DNA from 4 places in the Nocardia sp. NPDC058244 genome. Region 3 is predicted to be linked to each of the others. Evidence: riboswitches for the same ligand, from Rfam matches in the RefSeq annotation. Region 3 holds a riboswitch; each other region holds the start of a gene.
The links. A riboswitch is a leader RNA that binds a small molecule or an ion and turns the genes downstream of it on or off. The one in region 3 is predicted to bind S-adenosylmethionine.

Region 1: it holds a riboswitch for S-adenosylmethionine, as region 3 does, so the genes downstream of both, ACFVW6_RS02710 (AfsA-related hotdog domain-containing protein) here and ACFVW6_RS08075 (aminotransferase class V-fold PLP-dependent enzyme) in region 3, are expected to answer to the same signal.
Region 2: it holds a riboswitch for S-adenosylmethionine, as region 3 does, so the genes downstream of both, ACFVW6_RS02160 (rhodanese-like domain-containing protein) here and ACFVW6_RS08075 (aminotransferase class V-fold PLP-dependent enzyme) in region 3, are expected to answer to the same signal.
Region 4: it holds a riboswitch for S-adenosylmethionine, as region 3 does, so the genes downstream of both, ACFVW6_RS02765 (ABC transporter substrate-binding protein) here and ACFVW6_RS08075 (aminotransferase class V-fold PLP-dependent enzyme) in region 3, are expected to answer to the same signal.

Annotation. Positions count from the first base shown of each region.
Region 1 covers NZ_JBHVWX010000001.1:566,864-571,036, reverse strand. Annotated here, with positions in the region: gene ACFVW6_RS02720 (hypothetical protein) at 1-282, opposite strand, end outside; gene ACFVW6_RS02715 (HAD family hydrolase) at 276-992, opposite strand; gene ACFVW6_RS02710 (AfsA-related hotdog domain-containing protein) at 989-1,765, opposite strand; SAM riboswitch class IV at 1,780-1,897, opposite strand; gene ACFVW6_RS02705 (SRPBCC family protein) at 2,042-2,494, shown strand; gene ACFVW6_RS02700 (MarR family winged helix-turn-helix transcriptional regulator) at 2,554-3,000, opposite strand; gene ACFVW6_RS02695 (SMP-30/gluconolactonase/LRE family protein) at 3,115-4,074, shown strand; gene ACFVW6_RS02690 (alpha/beta fold hydrolase) at 4,075-4,173, opposite strand, start outside.
Region 2 covers NZ_JBHVWX010000001.1:461,513-465,685, reverse strand. Annotated here, with positions in the region: gene ACFVW6_RS02170 (hypothetical protein) at 1-147, opposite strand, end outside; gene ACFVW6_RS02165 (O-succinylhomoserine sulfhydrylase) at 219-1,427, opposite strand; gene ACFVW6_RS02160 (rhodanese-like domain-containing protein) at 1,438-1,854, opposite strand; SAM riboswitch class IV at 1,872-1,989, opposite strand; gene ACFVW6_RS02155 (hypothetical protein) at 2,036-2,494, opposite strand; gene ACFVW6_RS02150 (FAD-dependent oxidoreductase) at 2,684-4,072, shown strand; gene ACFVW6_RS02145 (amidohydrolase family protein) at 4,130-4,173, shown strand, end outside.
Region 3 covers NZ_JBHVWX010000002.1:393,469-397,641, reverse strand. Annotated here, with positions in the region: gene ACFVW6_RS08085 (Pls/PosA family non-ribosomal peptide synthetase) at 1-1,399, opposite strand, end outside; gene ACFVW6_RS08080 (MarR family transcriptional regulator) at 1,556-1,990, opposite strand; SAM riboswitch class IV at 2,218-2,332, shown strand; gene ACFVW6_RS08075 (aminotransferase class V-fold PLP-dependent enzyme) at 2,380-3,696, shown strand; gene ACFVW6_RS08070 (flavin reductase family protein) at 3,757-4,173, opposite strand, start outside.
Region 4 covers NZ_JBHVWX010000001.1:575,827-579,999, forward strand. Annotated here, with positions in the region: gene ACFVW6_RS02755 (MFS transporter) at 1-965, opposite strand, end outside; gene ACFVW6_RS02760 (FMN-dependent NADH-azoreductase) at 943-1,569, opposite strand; SAM riboswitch class IV at 1,789-1,903, shown strand; gene ACFVW6_RS02765 (ABC transporter substrate-binding protein) at 1,945-3,108, shown strand; gene ACFVW6_RS02770 (ABC transporter permease) at 3,108-4,173, shown strand, end outside.

The DNA.
Region 1 (4,173 bases), on a different contig from region 3:
CAGCGGCAGCGGCAAGGTGTGCAGCACCAGATTCGCGTCGGTGTCCGAAAGTTGCTCGGGGAGTTCGCGAATCACCCGGTACGGCAGGTTCTCGCCGAACGCGGGCAGCGGTGTGTCGGCCGCGACGACGGCCCGGCCCCAGCGCCGCGTGACGCTGCCGTCGGGCCCAGCCTCGTTCAGGAAACCGACGACGAGGAAGTCGCCGTCGGCGTCCACGATCTCGCTGGGCGGGTACAGCGGACCCTGCGTCGTCGGGGTCAGGTCGTAGATCCGTTTCACCACGCGGACACCACCTTTCGATCGTCGGACAGTGCGGTGCCGTCGACGTCCCCGACCCGGTCACCGAGCGAGCCCCAGGCCGCGGTCGCGGCGGCCAGCAGGTGCGGGTCGTCGCCGCGCCGGAAGGGGTGCGCGACGATCCAGAGGAACGGCAGGTCGGTGCCGTGATCGCCGTAGCCCCAGGTGTCGTCGGTGCTGATGCCGTGCTCGCGCAGGAACGCCACCACCGCTTCGCCTTTGGCTTCGCCGATCATGGGGCGCAACACCTCGCCGGTCAGCGCACCGCGCTCGTCGAGCACCGGTTCGGTCGCGATGAGGTGATCGGCGCCCACCGCCGCGGCCACCGGGGCGATCGCGGGCGCGAACGAGCCGGACACCAGCACGGTGCGCACGCCCGATTCCCGGTGCGCGCGCAGCGCTTCCAGGGTGTCGAGATAGAAGGCGCCGCCCGCGGCCGCGTACGCGTCGAACCAGCGCTGCCCCGATTCCGCCAGCGCGGTGTAGGCCACGCCGCGGAAGAGCCGGTAATAGTGCCGGTTGATCTCCTCGCGTGGCGTACCGGCGTCCGCGCGCTCCTTGATCTCGTCGGTGACGCGCGTGTACTCGCTGCCGTCGTCACCGTGCTCGGCGAGCCAGTGCCGCAGGAACGCGAACATGCTCTTGACGGTGATCAGCGTTTCGTCGACGTCGAAGAACGCCGCGCCCGCGCTCATGCCGACTCCGCGAGGTGCGCGGTGACCGCCTCGGCGGCCTTGGCGCGCTCGATCCGCGCGATGCGCTCGTTGGGCAGCGCGGTGAACTCGATGCGCGCGTCGGCCACGGTCTTGCCGAACTGGCGGACCTCGGTCTCGATGACGAACCGCAACTTGCCGGGATCGTCCAGCGAGACCGGGGTCAACCGGGCGTGCAGGGTCGCGGGCAGCGGGAACAGGAACGAGGTGAACCGCAGGTCCACGTTGTTCCACACGATGTAGAAGTGCTCGCGCGGGTTGCGCACGCCGTATTCGAGTTCGAAGGCGGCCAGGAACAGCTGGCGCACCGCCTCGATCACCACGATGCCCTGCACGTGCTCGCCGGTCTGATGGTCGAGCAGCAGTTCGTTATCGCTGTCCAGGCGCAGATCGGCGTGGAAGACGTGCTCCTGCTCCCTGGTCAGCCCCGCCAGCAGCACATTGGAGTGCTGGTACTTGTGCACGTGATGCCTGCGGGCGGGTTCGGCGATCTCGCCGATCACCCGCAGCCCGGCGCCCGAGGTCTTCGCGACGTGCTCGAGATAGTCGAGATCGTGCCGGGTGATGCCCTGCCCCAGGTGCACCGTCAACTCCCGATCGGTCAGTCGACCGCCGCGCAGCTGGGCGACCAGGCCCGACACGGTGTGCACCCGCTCATCCGCGGAGATGCCGAGGAACCGGTCGGCCACCACGACGAACGTGGTCGCGACCGTTTCCTCGGCACGGGTGGTGGAGTCGAGTTGGACTACAGACATGGATGGACCCTCCAGAAGGACGCTTACGACAGGGAGGAACTCCCCCGCCATCCGGTCGTCACCCGGAGCACCCCGCCGCCGATGGAGGGTTGCCGCCCAGCAAGCCGGGGCTCGAAGCTGGAACTCGTGACCGTGGAACGAAAATTATTCGGCCCCAAACCTTTTGACCAGCGTTGCGACCAGGCTGCGAAAAATCCGACCGGGGGCGGAGGATCCCCAGGTCGACGATGCCTATGCTGTGCGTGACAGACCGTCACACCCATCCCGGAGGCACCGTTGCCGAACAATCTCGAAGCCAGCATCGACATCGCCGCAGCGCCGGAGAAAGTGTGGTCGATCCTGGCCGACCTGCGCCGCGTCTCCGAACTCAGCCCGACGACGCTCAAGATGATCGCCCTCGGCGGGGTCCGTGACGGCGCGTTCACCGTCAACGTCAACAAGGTCGGCTGGAAGATCTACCCGACCACCTCGCGCATCGTGACCTTCGAGCCGAACAAGTCCTTCGCGTTCCGGATGAACGAGAACCGCACGGTGTGGCGCTACGACCTCGTGCCCACCGCCACCGGCACCCGGGTGGTGGAGACCCGCACCGTCGACGCCAAGGGCCTGCCCGGCTGGCTGCGCGGGACCATCAAGGTGGCGATGGGCGGCGAGCAGAAGTTCGAGGCCGACCTGGTCGCCGGGATGCGGGAGACGCTGAGCAAGGTCAAGGCCGCCGCGGAGCGCTGACCCGCACGACACCCGAGAGCCCGCCGGATGATCCGGCGGGCTCTTCGTCGTTCACGGGGTCAGAGGTCGGCGCGGATCTCGTCGAGCGCCTCCGCCGTGCGGGTGAGCAGGGCCGTGACCGCGGCCAGTTCCGCGGCGGTGAACCGCGCGGCGAGGTCGCGTTCCACCGCGACGGCGCGGACGTCGGCGGCCGCGGTCACCTCCCGGCCCGCTTCGGTCAGCCGGGTCTCCAGCACGTTCCTGTGCCATTCGTGCGGTGTCCGCTCGACCAGGCCGCGGTCCTGGAGGTTGGTCAGCACGGTGTTCATGGTCGGCGGCGTCACCCCGGCCAGCCGGGCCAGCGCCGCGGCGGAGATGCCGGGGTTCTCGGCCAGGTGCAGCAGGGCGCTGTACTGCGGAACGGTCAGCCCGGCCGGCTTCAGCGCGGCGGTCTTCGCCGCGATCAGGGACTGCTCGGCGCGCTTGATATACGTGCCGAGCCTCTCGGCGGCGGGCATGGACGTCATGGGTGCATGCTATCCGCCCATCATCTCGTAATGCCCTTGACGATCATTAGAACTCTAACTTACATTCCTGCCTATCACTTGATGTCTGGCATTACATCACTGAGAGGCTTCATCATGATCAGGACCAGCGCCACCCTCGCCCTGGCCGTCGCCTGCCTGTCCGTCACCGCGTGCGGCACCGCCGCCACACCCCGGCTGAGCACCGCTTACGAGCTGCCCGGCAGCGCCGTCTATCCCGAGGGCATCGCGGTGGACGCGCGCTCCGGCGACAGCTATGTGGGCTCGTTCGCCGACGGGGCCGTCTATCGCGCCGCCCCGGGCGCGACGCGAGCGGAGGTGTTCCTGCCCCCGGGCGCCGACGGCCGCAAGACCACCAACGGCCTGCGGGTCGACCGGGACGGCAGGCTGTGGGTGATCGATTCGAGCGCCGGTGTCGCCGTGTACGACACCGGGTCGCGTGCACTGCTGGCCTCGTTCGCGGTGCCGGACAGCGCGCCACGATTCGTCAACGATCTCGACTTCGGCGCCGACGGCAGCGCCTACCTGACCGACAGCGTGCGCAATGTCGTCTACCGGGTGGGCCCGGACCGGGTGTCAAAGGGCAGCGGGGACTTGGAGATCGGTTACGACCTGAGCCCGGTACTCGGTCCGCGCGATCCACAGGTCTTCGAGCTGAACGGGATCGTCGCCGATCCGGCGGACGGGTACCTGCTGGTCGTCGCGATGTCGGCGGGCGAGCTGTACCGGATCGATCCGAGCGGCGCCGAGCCGATCCGCAAGGTCGCGCTGACCGGTGGCGATGTGCGCCACGGCGACGGCATGGAACTGCGCGACGGCACCCTGTGGGTGGTCCACAACACCGAGAACACCCTCAGCCGGTGGACCGTCGCCGACCACGGTGCCACCGCGACGCGAGTCGCCGAATTCCACGATCCCGCACTGGCTGTCCCCACCACCATGGCGCACGTCGGCGATCGGGCGCTGGTCGTGTCGTCACAGTTCGACAAGGGCGGACCGCTGGGCGACACAGGGACGCCGGGGACCTTCGTGGTGACGGCGGTCGACGGGTTCTGATCAGGTCTCGGCGACGAATTCCCGCAGTACCGCGACGAATTCGTCCGGCTGCTCGACCTGCGGGGAGTGCCCTGCGTGTTCGACCAGGTGGGTGCGCGC
Region 2 (4,173 bases), on a different contig from region 3:
GGCGGGCCCGGTGAAGGTCCGGGCCGCCCATGCCACGATCGCGTCGTCGATCGGGAAATGCCAGGCGCGCTCGTCGAAGAGCTCTTTCGCCCGCTGCCTACGACGATCGTTCTCGGCGTAGTAGGCCTGACGTTCTTCCGCATCCATCACCCGAAACTAACAGCGCGCCAGCACATCCGGCGGTCGATGACCGTTGATGGACCGGCGCGCTGCGGGTTTCAGCTCAGGGCGTGGTCGAGGTCGCCGAGGAGGTCTTCGATGTCCTCGAGGCCGACCGAGATGCGGACCACGCCGTCGGACAGGCCGATCGACGCGCGACCCTCGGGGCCCATCGCGCGGTGGGTGGTGGTGGCAGGGTGGGTGATCAGGGTCTTCGCGTCGCCGAGGTTGTTGGAGATGTCGATGATGCGCAGGCGGTTGAGGACCTCGAAGGCGCGCTTCTTGCCGTCGTCGCCTGCCAGCTCGAAGGTGACGACGGTGCCGCCGCCGGACATCTGCGCGGTGGCCAGGGCGTGCTGCGGATGCGATTCCAGGAAGGGGTATTTCACCCAGTTCACGGACTTGTTCGTCTCCAGGAACTTGGCGACCTTCAGCGCGGATTCGGTGGACTGGCGCACGCGCAGCGGCATGGTCTCCAGGCCCTTGAGCAGGGTCCAGGCGTTGAACGGGCTCAGCGCGGGGCCGGTGTGGCGCATCAGGTTCTTCACCGGGCCGTCGATGTAGTCCTGGGCGCCGAGGATGGCGCCGCCGAGCACGCGGCCCTGGCCGTCGATGTGCTTGGTGCCGGAGTAGACGACCACGTCGGCGCCGAGTTCGAAGCCGCGCTGCAGCAGCGGGGTGGCGAAGACGTTGTCCAGCACCACCTTCGCGCCCGCGGCGTGCGCGAGCTCGGTGACCTTGCGGACGTCCACCAGGGTCTGCATCGGGTTGGCCGGGGTCTCGAAGAACACGGCCTGGGTGGGCACCGAGAGCGCCTGCTCCCACTGCTCGAGGTCGTCACCGTCGACGAAGACGGTCTCCACGCCCCAGCGCGGCAGGATCTCGTTGCACACCACGAAGCAGGAGCCGAACAGGCTGCGGGCGGCGACGAGGCGGTCGCCCGCCTTCAGCAGCGCGCCCAGCGCCGTGAACACCGCGGACATGCCGGACGCGGTCGCGAACGCGGCCTCGGCGCCGTCGAGCAGCCGGATGCGCTCCTCGAACATGGCCACGGTGGGGTTGCCGTAGCGGGAGTAGACGAAGTGCTCGACCTCGCCGGTGAACGACGCCTCGGCGGCCTCGGCGCTCTCGTAGACGAAGCCCGAGGTCAGGTAGAGCGCCTCGGAGGTCTCCTCGAAGCCGGAGCGGCGCAGCCCGCCGCGGACGCCGAGGGTGGCCGGGCCGACGCCCTCGGGCAGTGGCTTGTCGAACGAACCACCGGTGATCATGCGTTTCTCCTTATGCCTGACGCCACGGCAGGCCGACCGCGCGCCAGCCGACGCTGCCGCGCTGCCCGAACGCGTCGGGGCCGCCCTCGAAACCGTCCAGCACGTTGTAGGACGGGGTGAAGCCCGCCGCGGTCGCCACCGTCGCCGCGCCGATGGAGCGCTGACCGGAGCGACACAGGAACACCACGGGCGCGTCGTCCGGCCGCCCGGCCAGCGCCTGCTCGAGCTGCGCGCCGAAGTTCGGATTGCGGGTTCCGGTGCCGTCGACCCACTCGATGAAGTGGGCCGGGCGCTCGATCGAGCTGGTGTCGGGGATGCCGATCTGTGCCCACTCGCCTTCGGTGCGCACGTCGACCAGCACCGCGTCGGGGTGCTCGGTCAGGATCTCCCACGCCTTCTCAGGGGTGATGTCGCCGGCGTAAGTCATGTCGAACCTCCTGCGTGAATCCGCTCTTGCCGTGCCGGTTCTCCGGGCACACGGCCAGGTCGTCACCCGGAGCACCCCACCGCGGAGGAGGGTTGCCGACCAGCGAGCCGGGGCTTGGCGCTGGTACTCATGACCTTGCGATCTGAGATTGCCCCGGCGGAGGTCACCGTGTCAAACAGTTCTACGGGGTGCAGACCAGCCAGTTGCCATCCACCCTGGTCAGGTTCCAGGTGCTGGTGGACGACGTGTCGCCGATCCGCACGGTGGCGTCGATCTTGGCCCGGTCGCCGTTCACCGTCGCCTTGTCGAAACCCTTCTTGTCGATCGTCACTTCCGATTTCGGGCCACCGAGCCGTTCCGACAGGCCCGACTTCTCCTCGTCGAAGCCGGGGCAGGCGACACCGGGCGGCGGACGCAGCTCACTGCGCGAGCGCGCGTCGATATAGTTGGTGACGGCGGCCGCGAGCCGGTCGGCCTCTGTGACATTTTTCTCAGCGGGCGAGAGCAGCCCGCCGAGCACGATGCCGACGAGCACGATCACCGCGATCACCGCGGCCGCGACGAACGGGACGATGGAACGCTTGTCGGTCTGATCCACCACGATGGGCTGGTCTTCCGAGCCTGTCTGCTCCTCGTTCATGCTGTAATCCTGACAGACCAGGTGCGGGCAACCACACCGCACGCCGGGTGGCCACAACGCCGCAGATAGAATCGCCAGAATGCGGTGTGCCGCCGATCTCGAAGGCGGCTGCCAGCAGCCGGATCGTCAACTTAGCCTAAGCTAAATTGACGCCGTCAACAGTTCTCGACCAAAGGGTGCGCGTAGAAAATGACCGAACAGAGTGCAGCGACCCGCCCGCTCCGCATTGCGATCGTGGGCGCAGGACCGGCCGGTATCTACGCCGCCGACGCATTGATGAAGTCCGATGCCGATGTCAGCATCGACCTCTACGAGCGCATGCCCGCGCCCTTCGGCCTGATCCGCTACGGCGTCGCGCCCGACCACCCGCGCATCAAGGGCATCATCACCGCCCTGCACAAGGTCCTCGACAAGGACCAGGTGCGCCTGCTCGGCAACATCGACTACGGCACCGACATCACCCTCGACGACCTGCGCCAGTTCTACGACGCGGTCATCTTCTCCACCGGCGCCAACGCCGACCGCGCCCTGCCCATCCCGGGCATCGACCTCGACGGCTCCTACGGTGCCGCCGACTTCGTGTCCTGGTACGACGGGCACCCCGACGTGCCGCGTTCGTGGCCGCTGGAGGCGGAGAAGGTCGCCGTACTCGGTGTCGGCAACGTCGCCCTCGATGTGGCCCGTGTGCTGGCCAAGACCGGTGACGAGCTGCTGCCGACGGAGATCCCGCCGAACGTCTACAAGGGCCTCAAGGCCAACAAGGCCGTCGAGGTCCACGTCTTCGGCCGTCGTGGTCCCGCCCAGGCCAAGTTCACCCCGCTCGAGCTGCGCGAGCTCGACCACTCGCCGACGATCGAGGTCATCGTCGACCCGGAGGACATCGACTACGACGAGGGCTCCGAGGCCGCGCGCCGTAACTCCAAGCAGGTCGACATGGTCGCCAACACCCTCGAGCAGTGGGCGATCCGCGATCAGGGCAACCGCCCGCACAAGCTGTTCCTGCACTTCTTCGAGTCCCCGGCCGAGGTCATCGGTGAGGACGGCAAGGTGGTCGGTCTCAAGACCGAGCGCACCCAGCTCGACGGCACCGGCAACGTCAAGGGCACCGGCGAGTTCAAGCAGTGGGACGTGCAGGCCATCTACCGCGCCGTCGGCTACCTGTCGCAGAACATCACCCAGCTGCCGTTCGACGACCAGGCGGGCACCGTGCCGAACGAGGCCGGTCGCGTGATCTCCGACGAGACCGCCGAGGGCGACGCCCGCTTCATGCCCGCCACCTACGTGACCGGCTGGATCAAGCGCGGCCCGGTCGGCCTCATCGGCCACACCAAGGGCGACGCCAACGAGACCATCGCCTGCCTGCTCGACGACGCCAAGGACTTCGCCCCGGCGCCGCAGCCCGAGCTGGACGCGGTCACCACGTTCCTCGAGAGCAAGGGCATCCCGTTCACCACCTGGGCGGGCTGGTACCGCCTCGACGCCCACGAGCGCGCCCTCGGCGAGCCCGAAGGCCGTGAGCGGGTCAAGGTCGTGGAGCGCGAGGACATGCTGCGCGCCTCCGAGCCGAACAAGGTCTAGCCACGGACGTCGGGCCCGAACTGTTCCATTCCGCCGAACTCGAGGCATTCTGTACAAGTGTTCGATGCCCACGTCCACATCATCGATCCGCGGTTCCCGCT
Region 3 (4,173 bases):
GAATCTCCCTGGCCTTCTTGACGTCGAAGTCGGGGCCCGCGCCGGTGAGGTAGCCGACGAGGATCTTGTTGCCCGCCTTGGTGGTCCGGATGGCGGCGGCCGCGCCGCTGACGCCGGGCAGGTGTTGCAGCGCGTTGTCGATCTCGCCGAGCTCGATGCGCCGGCCGCCGATCTTGATCTGGTCGTCGGCCCGGCCGAGGAAGATCAGGCCCCGGTGGTCGTTGCGGACCAGATCGCCACTGCGGTAGGCGCGTTCCCAGCCCAGCGAGGGCAGCGGGGCGTACTTCTCGGCGTCCTTGGCCGGGTCGAGGTAGCGCGCCAGGCCGACACCGCCGATGACGAGCTCGCCGGTCTCGCCCTCGGGCACCGGGTTGCCCTGCGGGTCGACGACGGTCAGGTCCCAGCCGTCCAGCGGCAGGCCGATGCGGATCGGCATGCCGCCGTCGAGCAGCGCGGCGCAGGCGACGACGGTGGCCTCGGTGGGCCCGTAGGTGTTCCACACCTCCCGCTCGGCGCCACCGGCGAGACGTTCGGCCAGTTCCGGCGGGACGGCCTCGCCGCCGAAGATCAGCAGGCGCACCGAGTCGAGCGCCTCGGCGGGCCAGGTGGCGGCCAGCGTCGGCACGGTGGAGACGATGCTGATCTCGCGGCGCATCAGCCACGGGCCCAGGTCGGCGCCGGTGCGGACCAGGTCGCGCGGGGCGGGGACCAGGCAGGCGCCGTTGCGCCAGGCCAGCCACATCTCCTCGCAGGAGGCGTCGAAGGCCACCGACAGCCCGGCCAGCACCCGGTCGCCGGGGCCGATCGGGGCACGCTGCAGGAACAGCCCGGCCTCGGCGTCGACGAAGGCGGCGGCATTGCGGTGGGTGACCGCGACGCCCTTCGGCGTGCCGGTGGAGCCGGAGGTGAAGATGATCCAGGCGTCGTCGGCGGGGGTCGGCAGGGTGTTCCAGTCCGAGGCGGGCGTGCGGCCCGCGGCCGCGGTGGCCGACTCGATGCCGTCGCCGGTGGCCAGCGCGCTCACCCGGGCCTCGCCGAAGACCAGCCGGGCCCGTTCCTCCGGGTCGTCGGCGTCGACGGGGACGTAGGCGGCGCCGCAGTAGAGGACGGCCAGGATCGTGACGTACAGCGCGGCGCTGCCCGAGGGCATCCGCACGCCGACCCGGTCGCCGGGGCGGACGCCCGCCGCGGTCAGCTCGGTCATCCTGGCCTCGATCGCGGCGATCAGCTCCATGTAGCTGAGGACGACGGTGCCGTCGTCGATGGCCGGTGCGTCGGGGTGGGCCAGGGCGGTGCTGGTCAGGATGTCTACCAGGGTGCGCGGCGGCGCGGCCAAGTCGGCGCGCAGGAGTGGATCACGCAACCGGCTCGCCGGGTCCTCAGTGCGTGGCTCGAGCATGGCGCTCAGTCCACCTCTCATCGGTCGACCCCCATCGGTGGTGTTTGTTGTTTCACGGGCGGGTTACCGGAGGGCAAACAGGATGGTCACCAGATGCCAACGGTACTCGGAGAAGGTGTGGCCGGACGGCAGCGCGAGGCGTGCCGTCGGCGCCGATCACGACGGTGCGTCCGGGGACTCGCCGAGCGCGGTCAGCGTCAGCCGGTGCAGCGTGCGCTGTTCCTCGGGGTCGAGCCGCTCGAGCACGCGCGCGGTGGCCTCGGCGATCAGCCGGTCGGTGCGCTTGCACTGCTTGCGCCCGGCCTCGGTGATCCGCAGCCGGTATTTGCGCCGGTCTGTGCCGTCGCGAGTGCGTTCGACCAGGCCGGCGCGTTCCAGCGCGTCGACCAGCCGGACGACTTCGCTGCGGTCGATGCCGAGGGCGTCGCCGACCTTCTTCTGTGTCAGGTCGGCGTTCTCCTCGATGAAGGTGAGCACCCAGTGATCGCGCAACGGGACATCGATCTCGGCGTGCAGTGCCTTGGTGAGCCGTCCGAGCGCGTACACCGGATAGCGCGGCAGGCCGCGGACGGAGTTCGAGTTCGTGGACATGACGGCCACCCTAACAGATAGTGGGGGAACTCAATCATTTGGGTGATCCACAATGGGGTGTGGAGATGGTTGCGCGGTGAACACGTATGGGCAATCCGTGGGCAATCACCGGGTGTCGGTGTGGGCGTTGGGGTTCCGTGCCGCGACGTCGGCGATTCGCGTCGGGCTCGGGCGCGCCGATCGGGGGTGGTTGACAGCGCGCGGGATCGTCTGTCACTCTCGAAACAGGTCACGAGTACCAGCGACAAGCCCCGGCTAGCTGGTCGGCAACCCTCCTCCGCGGTGGGGTGCTCCGGGTGACGACCAGGCCGCCGTCCGCAGTGGGCGCGGCAAGCGCGGACTCGCAGCACCCTTTCGGGAACGAGTCCCTGAGCCGACGGGATTTCGTCATGACCGCAGTTATCGACCCCACCTGTGCCCTGGCCACCGTGTCCGGTGCGGACCTGCGTGTTCCGCTCGTGCAGGGCGGGACCGAGGCGTACGCCAACTTCGACTACGCGGCGAGCGCGCCGGCGTTGCAGCAGGTCACCGACCGGATTTCGAAGTTGCTGCCGTACTACGCCAGCGTGCACCGCGGGGCGGGGTACGCCTCGCGGATCTCCACCGAGTGCTACGAGGCCTCGCGCGGCGCGGTCGCCCGGTTCCTCGATGCCGCCGACGACCAGGTCGTCGTGTTCACCCGCAACACCACCGATTCGCTGAACCTGCTGGCCGGGTGCGTGCCGGGGGAGACCGTGGTGCTCGATATCGAGCACCACGCGAACTTCCTGCCGTGGACCGCGCACGGGCGCCGGGTGGTGCGGGCCGCCGACACCGTCGAGGAGACCATTCGGCGGGTCGTCGCCGAATTGTGCAGCAAGCCCGCCGCTCTGCTCGCGGTGACCGGGGCCTCCAACGTCACCGGTGAGGTGCTGCCGCTGGAGCGGCTCGCGACCATCGCCCACCTGTGCGGCGCCCGGATTCTCGTCGACGCCGCGCAGCTGGCGCCGCATCGCCGGATCTCCCTGCGCGAGACCGGGATCGACTATCTCGCCTTCTCCGGGCACAAGCTGTACGCGCCGTTCGGTGCCGGGGTGCTGGTCGGCAGGCGGGACTGGCTCGATGCCGGTGAGCCGCACCTGGCCGGTGGTGGCGCGGTGCGCAATGTCGGTGTGGCGCAGGTCGACTGGGCCGCGGCGCCGCAGCGGCACGAGGCCGGGTCGCCGAATGTGCTGGGGGCGGCCGCCATCGCCGCCGCCTGTGACGCGCTCGCCGCGATCGACGCGGACGATCTCGTCGCGCACGAGCGGTTCCTGGCCGACCGGCTGCGGGACGGACTGTCCGCGATCCCCGGTGTCGATCTGGTGCGGATCTGGTCCGACAGCCCGGACGCCGTCGGCATCGTCTGTTTCACCGTCGCCGGTCGCGCCCCCGGCGAGGTCGCCGCCTACCTCTCCGCCGAACACGCCATCGGCGTCCGCGACGGCCGCTTCTGCGCCCACCCCCTCCTCGCCGCCCTCGGCCTCGACGCCGCCCTGCGCGCCAGCATCGGCCTCGGCACCACCGCCGCCGACGTGGACCGCCTGATCGCCGCCATCACCACCCTCGCCGACTCCGGCCCCACCTGGACCTACGCCGCCACCGACGGCCTCTGGAACCCCACCCCCGAAACCCGCCCCCTCACCACCGACACCCTCACCGGCGCCGCCCCCTGCCTGATCGGCTGAGTTCACCTCGCATGCCCGGTCCCGCCTGGATAGCGGGGCCGGGCTCGTCTTTTCCGCCGGTCAGGTGTCGAGGGCGGTGGGGCGGTGGTATTTGCCGTTGTAGTAGAGGAGGGGGGCGGCGGTGGGGGATTCGTGGGTTTGGTCGTGGACTCGGGTGACCAGGCCTACGGCGAGGGTGTGGTCGCCGATGTCGATGAGCTGGTGGAGGGTGGTGCGGAGCCAGAGGGGGGTGCCGTGCAGGACGGGTTCGCCGGTGTCGAGGGTGGTCCACAGGGAGCGGTCGGTGAAGCGGTCGGCGGCGGTGCGGGAGAAGCGGTGGGCCAGGTGGTGCTGGTGTTCGCCGAGGAAGTGGATGACGACCGAGTCGGCGGCGCGCAGGGCCTCGATGCTCGACGAGGTGTGCGCGATGTTGAACGACACCAGGGGCGGCTCGAGGGACAGCGAGGCGAAGGAGGTGGCGGTGAAGCCGACCGGGCC
Region 4 (4,173 bases), on a different contig from region 3:
ACCGCCGCGACGAAGACGAAAAGCCACGCGCCGACCCAGAGCCCGCCCAGCGGCACGGCGGTGATCGCGGCGGCGAGACCGGCCGCGCCGAGAGCGGTGATCAGCCGGAGTTCCGGATCGATCCGCGCCAGCCTGCTCGCCAGCACGGGGACGGCGATCATGGCCGGGAGGGCGCAGGCCCGCAGGGCGAGCAGTGCCGTGTTATCGGTGCCGACGCCGTCGGGCGGGGACAGCTGGATCCCGGTGTAGAGGCCGACGAACGAACCGAGCACGGCCAGACAGCTCAGATAGAGCAGGGCGAGACGGGGCGTGCGCAGCAAGGTCGCGAAGGCGGCGCCGACCGAGCGCACCGACGCGCGCCCGCCCGCCCGCTGCCCGGGTTCCAGCACCAGCCACAAGACCACGGCCGAGACCGCGAACCCGAGCGCGCCCGCCACGAAGACCGCGCGCCAGCCGAACGCGCCGTCGACGAGTTGCGCCAGTACCTGCGCGATCACGCCGGCGCCGAGGAACGAGCTGGTCAGACAGGTGAGTGCGAAGACACGGCGATGCGGCGCGATCCGCTCGGCGAGGTAGGCGAAGGCCGCCGGTGCGAAGAAGGACGCGGTCGATCCCTGCACCACCCTGGCGGCGAGGCCGGCGCCGAGATTCGGCGCCGCGAGCACCAGCAGGGTGGACAGGGCGGTCGCCGCCAGGCCCCCGACGATCACCGGGCGGCGACCCCACTGGTCCGAGAGCGGACCGGTGACCAGGAATCCCGCCCCGTAGGCCAGCCCGAACGCAGTGGTGGTCCAGGTCGCCGCGGCGCGGGAGGTGCCCCACTCCGCGGCCAGGTCGTCCAGCACCGGCAACACCACGTAGAGCTGGCCGACGACGAGAATCCCGACGGCACAGATCGTCGCGACGGTCCGGCCGGTCGGTGCCCACCCCCGATCCGTCGACTCAGTAGTCGCCGGCGAGCTCACGCGCGCGTTCCTGAGCCGCGTCGAAGCCGACCTGCGGGTCCTCGGTGAGCACCGTGGGCGCGAAGCGGATCTCGGCCACGTCCTTCACCCCGACGAACCGCAGCCAGTCCTGCACGAACGGGGTCGCGAAGTCGTTGCCGAACTGGACCGGCACGCCCGGCTGGTGCACGCCGCTGGTGTAGACGGTGACGGCCCGCTTGCCCTCCAGCAGGCCGCTGTAGCCGACCTCGGGATCGAAGGCGAACGCCCAGCCCGGCTGGGTGACGATGTCGACGTACTGCTTGAGGATGTAGGGCACCCCGTGGTTCCAGATCGGGATGTTGAGGACGTAGAGATCGGCCGCGGCGAACCGGTCGAACACGGCGCGCGCCCGCTCCCAGGCCGCGACCTGTTCGGGCGTCTGCTCCGAGCCGGTGAATACGGCCAGTTTGGCGGCCGCGGCGTCGGTGCCGAATGCGGGCAGCCCCGCGTCGAACAGATCGAGGGTGTCGACTCGCAGACCGGAATCCCGCGTGGCGAGGGTTTCGATGAAAGTCTGCGCGATAGCGCGGGATTGGCTGAATTCACCGCGGGCGGAAGCGTTGATGTGCAGCAGAGTGGTCATGGGGAATAGCAGTACCGAGCCCGCCGGACGTCGACAATGATTTGTCGCAGGCTGCGCTGATCGCCACCGAAATCCGCCCGTGTTTTGTCTCGAGCTGATCGCAAATCGCCCGCCCGTCGATCGTCGCAGCTAGCGCCGTATCCGACTGTCCCGGAACGGCATCGACGACGACCGCGATCGCGGGAACAGCTCCTGACCTGCTGCTACATTTCCTCCCACGGTCACGAGTATCAGCACGTTCGAGCCCCGGCTCGCTGATCGGCAACCCTCGCTCGGCGGTGGGGTGCCCCGGGTGACGACCAGGCGCTCTCGACCGAGAGCGCAAGCGCCGAAGGGTTCTTTCGTGCGTTCGGCATGTTCGAAGGAAAATCAGCAATGAGTAAGTTCTCGATCGGCTCACGCCGTCGTTTCAAGATTGTCGCCGGCGCGCTGGCCGCGGTGACGGTGGCGGCCGCGGTGGTCGGTTGCGGTGATTCCGGCAAGGGCGAATCCGTCGATGGTCCGGTGTATTTCGGCGTCTCCGGGCCGCGGACCGGTCCGTCGGCGGAGTACGGGCGGCTGTGGCAGCAGGGCTTCGAGCTCGCGCTCGACGAGATCAACGCCGCGGGTGGCATCAACGGCCGCAAGGTCGAATTGAAGTGGGAGGATTCGCAGTCCGATCCCAAGCAGACGGTGCCCATCGCCACCAAGTTCGTCGACGACTCCTCGATCATCGCCGAGCTCGGCGACTTCTCCTCCCCGGCCTCGATCGCCGCGTCGCCGATCTACAACCGCGGCAAGCTCGTCCAGTACGGATTCACCAACTCCGCGGTCGACTTCACCAAGGCGGGCGATTACTCGTGGAGCCCGTCGATCACCCTCGATGTGTTCCAGGAACGCAATGCCGAATGGGTGTCGAAGAAGGCCAAGAAGGTCTCGGTCGTCTACCTCGAAACCGACTGGGGTAAGCAGGCTTTCCAGTTCTTCGAGAAGTTCGCCAAGCAGAAGGGCGTGGAGATCGTCTACTCCTCGCCGATCCTGCCCGACTCCACCGATGTGAAGCCGATCCTGATCAAGGGCCGCGAGGCAGGCCCGGACGCGGTCGTGCACCTCGGCTACGGCCCCGACGGCGCGCTGGTGGTCAAGCAGCTGCGTGATGTGGGCTTCACCGGTCAGTTCTTCGGTGGCCAGAACACCCCGCAGTTCATCTCGCTGGCCGGTGCGGCCGCCGAGGGCGACATCGTCAACGGCATCTTCAGCCCGGCCGACCCGGACCCGAAGATCCAGGACTTCGTCACCAAGTTCCGCAAGAAGTTCAACACCGATCCGGGCGACTTCAACGTCTACGCCTACGACGCGCTGAACGTGGTGGTGCAGGCGGCCAAGAAGGGCGGCGCCACCCGCCAGGGTGTCCTCGACGGCCTGAAGACCGAGCAGAACTTCACCGGAATCGGCCTCGGCACCTTCGCCTTCGACCAGGAAACGCGTCGCCCGAAGGGCGTGACGCCGCGTGAGCTGGTGCTGAAGGAAGGCAAGTTCGTGCCGACCGGCAACCGCTGATGTTCGACACACTGATCGCGGGGGTGGTCCACGGCAACGCGTACGCGCTGCTCGCCGTGGGCATCACCCTCATCTTCGGGGTCACCAACGTCATCAATTTCGCGCACGGCGCGGTGTTCGCGCTCGGGTCGATCCTGGGCTGGTGGTTCATCGCCGAGCAGGGCTTCCCGCTGTGGTTGACCATCGTGCTGGTGGTGGCGATCACCGCCGCCGTCGGCGTCCTCATCGACGTGCTCGCGGTGCATCCGCTGCGCAAGGCGCCCGCCATCGCGGCGCTGCTGGCGACGGTCGCGGCCGGGCTGATCATCGAGAACCTGACCCAGATCGTCTTCGGGCCGGACACCCGTCCGTTCCCACAGATCTTGCCCACCAACAACTTCCAGCTCGGCGGCGTCCGCTTCGGCACCTCCGATCTGGTGATGTTCGCGATCACCCTGGCGGTGATGGCCGGGCTGGCGGGCTTCCTCCGGTTCAGCCGGTACGGCCTGGCCATCCGGGCCACCGCGCAGGACCCGGACGCCGCCGCCCAGATGGGCATCGGGGTGAGCCGCGTCCAGGTGCTGGCCTTCGCCATCGCCTCCGGGCTCGGCGGTCTGGCGGGCATCTTCGTCGGCCTGTACAACTCGAACATCTCGCCGACCAGCGGCACCCTGGCCGGGCTCACCGGTTTCGTCGCGGCCACCATCGGTGGTCTCGGGTCGATTCCCGGTGCGGTGATCGGCGGGTTCGCGCTCGGTGTCCTGGAGGCGTTCGGGATCTACGTCTTCGGTGACGGCTACCGCGACCTGATCACCTTCGGCGTGCTGGTGGCGTTCCTGATCCTGCGGCCCGGCGGGCTGCTGGCCAAGGTGCCCGCGATCAGCGCCGAACCGCTCACCGGCACCTTCCTCGGAGTCGGCAGGCAGCTGCGGGTGCGGTGGTGGCACGCGGTCGCCGTGTTCGCGGTGGCGGCGCTGATCGTGCCGCTGGTCGTCGACGACTACGCCATCGTGGTCGGCACCCAGATCCTGGCCTACGCCATCATCGCGGTCTCGATGACGCTGGTGGCCGGGTCGGCGGGGCAGC